2 regions of the Ruminococcus sp. 5_1_39BFAA genome follow, and region 1 is predicted to be linked to the other one. Evidence: riboswitches for the same ligand, from Rfam matches in the RefSeq annotation. Region 1 holds a riboswitch; the other holds the start of a gene.

Evidence for each region. Region 1 has a riboswitch for cobalamin ahead of ACESZH_RS17815 (Ig-like domain-containing protein). Riboswitches for the same ligand answer to the same signal wherever they lie in the genome.
Region 2: it holds a riboswitch for cobalamin, as region 1 does, so the genes downstream of both, ACESZH_RS15590 (Ig-like domain-containing protein) here and ACESZH_RS17815 (Ig-like domain-containing protein) in region 1, are expected to answer to the same signal.

The regions. Positions count from the first base shown of each region.
Region 1 is NZ_CAXSVO010000022.1:29,400-32,596, reverse strand. Features, by position in the region: gene ACESZH_RS17815 (Ig-like domain-containing protein) at 1-1,634, opposite strand, end outside; cobalamin riboswitch at 1,687-1,875, opposite strand; gene ACESZH_RS17810 (hypothetical protein) at 2,025-3,197, opposite strand, start outside.
Region 2 is NZ_CAXSVO010000016.1:30,884-34,080, reverse strand. Features, by position in the region: gene xerD (site-specific tyrosine recombinase XerD) at 1-687, shown strand, start outside; cobalamin riboswitch at 765-959, shown strand; gene ACESZH_RS15590 (Ig-like domain-containing protein) at 1,147-3,197, shown strand, end outside.

The sequences.
Region 1 (3,197 bases):
GGCGTAAACCTGAAAATAGATAATGTATTATTGTTTGTCTTGATCTTAATGTCATAGTCATACTGAGATGCACGGAAATTGGAATTATTTCCTGTCCATCCCTCAAACATATTTGAACTGTAGAAGGACATATCGCTTAAGTATGGTTTTTTATTTTCAATGACCTCAAGACGAACAGCACCCTTTACGGTCAGCTCCTCTGTGGATAAAGAAGAGACTGCATAAATGGTAACCGGACCTTCCTTTAAGCCTGTTACAAGTCCTGTCTCGTCAACTGTTGCAACAGTTTCATCACTGCTGCTCCAGGTAAAGGCTTCAGATCTTTTTGTTCCCTGCGCTTTTAACTGAAGCTGCGGTACAACTGTCTCATCAGCAGGATCGAGGTAGATATATTTGTTGTCAGAACCGTCTGCTGCCGCAACGCTGACACCAAGAACCTGAATCTTGAAAATTGTACAATTTGTCGGATCTGTATTCCACTGTGCAAGTACACGGGCAGTTCCTGTTTTCTTTGGTGTCACACTGATCGTGGAATAGGAAAGACTCACATCCACAATATCAGGATCCAGACAACTTAATGTACACTCTGATCCGGAATACATGGAGTCTCCCCAAGAAAACTTTGTGGGAGCCGAAATATATCCATCCTCCGGCATGGAGAGTGTATAAACACTTTCAGAAAACTGCATACGTCTTGGGTAAACAATAAATCTCAGACTGGCATATGCTCCGTCCCAATAATTGTTATTGCCTTCCTTAAGTGAAACAAAGGGATACACATATGCATTTGTATTCACTTTATTGAGAGTAATGTTTCCCTGTCCATCAGAGGTAAGATTAGTGGTATTTCCTAAATACCATTTCAGTTCCATTCCTTCCGGAAGCTCTTCCACCTTTTCGCCGCCAATATAAACCTCTGTATCGACATGAGCCGTTACAAGCTCTGTATCTGCTTCATCATATACATAAGTAAACTCATTGCCTTTTTCACTTACAAAAAAATCATCGGAATTCGTAACAGATGCTTTTAAGGCAACTCCAACAATTTCAAGAGCGATGCTTTCCACAGCATTGCCGTCCTGATCCTTGGCAGTGATGATCCATTTCTGTGTCTCAAAAGTATTTGTTACTTCTGCTATGATCTGTCCGTTAAACCATCTTGAAGAATCAGACTTTACGGCAATCGGTTCATCATAGGTATATTCGGAACCATTTTCAAAATAATCTTTTGGATAAATATATTTGTAACTGGTGCTGCCCGGAGCAGAAACCGGAACATAATAATATACGGTACGGGATACTTCCGGAAGCTCCTGGGCTGGTGTATCATCACCCTCCTCTTCTGTGACAGCATATTCCGTTATTTCTTCATCGGCAAAATCAAGGAAATTCTGGGAATCACTTTCTCCAGCTTCCTCCCACACATCCTCTCCATATGGTTCTACATCCTCACCCTCAAAACCATAGGAATCCTCCGTGTAATAATTTTCTTCAACCGGACTTTGCTCATATTCTCCGATTGATTCCTGCACTTCCTCTGCCGAAAACCAATCCTCCGCATTGACAGCGGCCGGAGAAAATGTACTGGTGACCATTGCAAGTGATAACAAATAGCTTAGCCACTTCTTTTTCATTTAGTTACCTCCTTTTCTTTTTGTAACACAAAAAAGAAACCCCATCTTTTCTATGGGCCTTCTTAAACATGTTCATATCCTGACTTAAGATCATCCTACTGACAGCGCCTTCCCGGAATGATATATTCCGGTGGCATCTTGCTGCGTTCGTCCCTAATACAGTAGAGAAAAGCTGTGTCGGATTCTCACCGACTTCCTGATTAACTGCTAAAAATAGCAGAACATGCCTGAATATTTTGTTTTTTATAGTATATTTTTACCATAATAGCTCTCTTCTGTCAAGGAAAAAACAGGAAAAAGGCACGGCCCGGATTTTATCCGAAACGTGCCTCAATTTGCTCCGCAAATCGCACCGCGGCAAATGGCTTCGCTCTACGGCTCAGCTATTTTTTATGCTTTTGCTTTCACACTCTTTGACCATGAGCTGTAGTATACCGTACTTCCGACCTTTTTAAAGCTTCGCATCCTGAAATAATATGTCTGTCCCTTTTTCAGATTTTTCTGCGTAAGGCTTCTGGTCTTGGCAGACGTAGACTTAATGGTTTTGTATTTGGACTTCTCCTTTGTACTCATTTGAACTTCAAAGCCCTGAGCCCCGGCAGCTTTCTTCCATTTCAGGCTTATAACCCCAGCTTTTGCTTTCTTTGCCGAAGTAAAGACAGGCTGTGCAGGCAGAGTTGACGCAGTCTTTAAAACCTGCTGATTTCCTTCCACCTTCTTGCTGCCTTTTTTCCGCAGAGATACTACCTTTATGGAATAACTCTGTCCCACAGCAAGAGCCTTTCCTGATACTTTACTGATCGTGTAAGACGTCTTACTCTTTGAAACGTCCGTGACTTTCTTAAATGACTTAAAAGCTCCGCCTTTTATATAAATACGGTAGCCTGCTGAAGCATTTTTATCCTTTGTCCATTTGATCGCTATCTTATTTGCAGATGCCTTTGTCTGCCTGATGGGGGCAGGTACTGGAGTTACCGTCGGTATTGGTGTCGGCTCCATTGTCGGCACTGCTGTCGGTTGCGGTGCAGGTGCTTCTGTTGGCTGCGGCTCGGGCACCTTTGTGGGTTCCGGCGTCGGTTCTTTTGTAGGTTCCGGCGTCGGTATTTCTGTGGGGGTAGGTGTCGGTTCTTTTGTAGGTTCCGGTGTCGGTGTCGCTGTTGCTTCCAGCAGAGCGTATCTCTCCTTAGCATTTGACAAAAAGTCCACTTTATTTTTGCTCACCTGCGCAGCCAGCTTCCCATCACTCTGAAGCTCAGTCCAAGCCGCCGCCGCAGCATCTATCCTTGCTTTGCATTCCGGTGTAAAGGTGACATCATCAACGGAAGATCCGATAGCCTCTATAAGACTTATTACATTGTTAACCTTTTCCACATCAGCCGGATTGGGTTTAACCGTAATTTTCACAGAGCCTTCCACCGCATTGTCTGCCTTGGAAAAAGCAGTAACCACGACATCCTTATCGCTGTCCACATAATCGATCGGCTTCAATACACCTGTATTTTTGTCTATTTCCGCGTAATCACTGTCCACACTCCAGATTACACTCTTATCTGCTGCGCTCTC
Region 2 (3,197 bases), on a different contig from region 1:
TCCTCCACGATTTCCAGAAGCGTAGCATCCATGAGAGCTTTTTTTCAATATCTGTTTAAAGAAAAAAAGATCGAAAAGGACCCGTCAGATGGGCTGAAGCCGCCTAAGGTGGAGAAAAAGATGCCGGAGATCCTTACGGTTCAGGAAGTGGATGCACTTTTGCAGCAGCCGGATCTCTCAACACACAAGGGAATCCGTGATAAGGCTATGCTGGAGCTTTTGTATGCTACAGGGATGCGAGTCAGCGAGTTGATCCATCTGGAAACCCAGGATGCCAATCTGCAGTTTGGGTATGTAACCTGCCATGAGAACGGGCGGGAGAGGATCATTCCTATTGGGAATGTGTGCAGGGAAGCGCTGCTTCTCTATATGGAAAAGGCACGGAATGCTTTTGTGAAGGAAGATAGTGAAAAGGTTCTGTTTACTAATTGTTCAGGTAAGGCGATGAGTCGTCAGGGCTTCTGGAAGATGCTGAAGGGCTATGCAGACGATGCCGGGATCAAGCGGGACATCACACCTCATACGCTTCGCCATTCTTTTGCAGTCCATATGCTGCAGAACGGAGCCGATATCAAGAGCGTTCAGGAAATGCTGGGTCATTCCGACATTTCCACCACACAGATTTATCTGAGTATGAATATGAGCAAGATGCGCGATGTGTACATGAAGGCGCATCCGAGAAGTTGAAAGAATACGAGAATACGGGATACAGGAGAAAATTAGCGTACAGTATTGATTTATCAGATATTGTTTGCTATACTATCTATCGATTAAGTACTTTCAGTGACTGGCAGAGCAAAGGTCTGCTGGTTTAAAAGGGAATTAGGTGCGAATCCTAAACGATCCGGTCACTGTAAACAGGGAGCGAGATCATGTAATCCATTGCGTGTATACGTGAGAAGGAATGATCGAACGATGAACTGTGAGTCAGGAAACCTGCTGAGAGTGTTGGTAAATGGCTTCCGAAGAAAGCACGCATTTACAGAAAATACGAACTGTTTTTTGAACAGTAAATTTTTCATGCAAACAGCGTCTACTCTCATTGGGGGTGGGCGTTTTTGTATGGCAGAAAAACATAATATGATACCTGGCCAACTGGTGCGGAACAGGATGGAGAGGCTCATATAAAAAGAGGAGGATGATGAAATGAAATTGAGAAAGCAGAAACTGTTATCACTTTTTATTGCAGCTACACTGGCAACAACTCCCGCCATTTCCGCAAATGTGGTATGTGGGGAAGAGTTTGTTGCGGAGGAGACCGCAGCAGAAGGCACTATAGCGGAAGAAGCAGAGGCAGCCGTCAGTGAAGAGTTTACGGAAGAAGCAGACACCCTTGGAGAAGAATTTGTAGATGCCCCGGAAGAATTTGCGGAGAATTCAGAAACAGGACAGGCAGAGGTGTTTGAATCTGAAAGTGAAGCGGAAGCACCTACAGTAGAGTCGGTAGAGGCACTGATTGGAGCATTGCCCGAGTTGAGCAATGTTACAGAAGAAAAGCGTCAGGATATCGAAGCTGCACTTGCTGCTTATAATCAGCTCAGCACTGAGGATCAGAAAAAAGTGGACGAGGATATGGGAAATAAAAGCAGCCAGTCCTACGGACGTGATCTGGAGACTGCGGTTTGGGGACTTAAGGTGCTGGAACAGGTTGATACATCCACAACTTTGCCGGACGGTATCTACGATGCTTCTACAAGCCCTGCTTTAAGCAGTGAGTACAGCAAGGGAAAGAGTAATTCTTCCCGTCAGAAGCCATGGTCTTTAAAGGACGTGACTGTGAAAAACGGGCAGGCAGTAGCAACGGTTATGGTGCAAAGTACTGGCTATACCAGTATCCGTACCAATGGTCAGACTTATGAAAAGACCAACACCAGTGGAAATTCTGAATTCGCAAATGTCCCGGTTGATTTAAACGGAGCCATGTACATAGCTGCCTATTCCACATCCATGAAGGGGGAGATCGCCTTTACGGTGACAAACACCATCGATGAGCCAAAGTGCACTCCCATTGCGGACTCTGCCATAACCAACACGACAGCGATGTTTAAAGTAATAGATGCCTTTATTATGGAAGATGCGAGCGGGAAGTTCCTGTATGTGACGCTCAGCGGCACAGGATATCAGGAATTGTTCAAAGGTACCTATGAGGAAGCGGTAGCTACCGGAGATGACGCCAGTAAATGGATTGTGGGCAGTAAGAGAGCTGACGGAAAGGGATTTGATGGAAAATATCAGTTTGCCATCCCGATTTCTGCAGACGACGGTTATATGCAGATCCAGGCTTTGTCCAATTCCCATAAAAAGGATGGCCATTGGTGGTATCCGAGATACCTTCGTCTGGACCAGAGTGCACTGACACTGGAGAGCGGCGATTACAAGGAAACGTTTGATCTTACAGTTACAAATAATGTGAAAATGTTTTTAGTCAAAGAAGCTGATCTGACGATCGTGGGAGGACCACACAGCAATGGTTATCAGATTACTTCCGATGTAACAATGGGAAGCACATCCTTTGACAAGGCATTTATCGGAACGGCTGCTAAAGCAGAAGACTCAGAGGAGACCATCGACCTTTCTGAGGATAAGAAGTTCCATTTTACAGTAGAAAATATTGTAGGTACAGGAAACGATGCCAGTATCCATAGCATACTCGACGATCCAACTGTAATCTCTTTCCATTCCGTGAAAAATGACATATGGTATGAAAGAATATTCAGTTATAACAAGGCAGACAGAACCCTTGTGATCGACGAAAGCAGCAAAGCAGATTATACGGCAGTGGATGCAGCGCTTGCAACTGTTCCGGAGGATTTAAGCATCTATACAGAAGCCACTGCGGCAGAGGTAACAACTGCAAAGAATAATGTAAAGACCGGACTGTATGCTTCCCAGCAGGAAAAGGTAGATGCCATGGCAAAGGCAATCCGGGATGCAGTTGCAGCATTGAAAAAGAAGCCGGAAGAGGAACCAAGCGTGACACCGCCTGCACCAACGGAAGCACCGAAGCCCACCGTGACGCCGGAACCCACCGCGACTCCTCAGCCAACCGTAACTCCGAAGTTAGAGATGAATGCTGTTTCCGTGCCGCTGCAGGTAAAAAAATCTACCAGTGCCATTAAGGTAAGCGGTCTTAACGCGGGCGAAAAAATTGTTTCCTGGAAATCCAGCAAAACATCGGTTGCAACCGTATCCAAGAA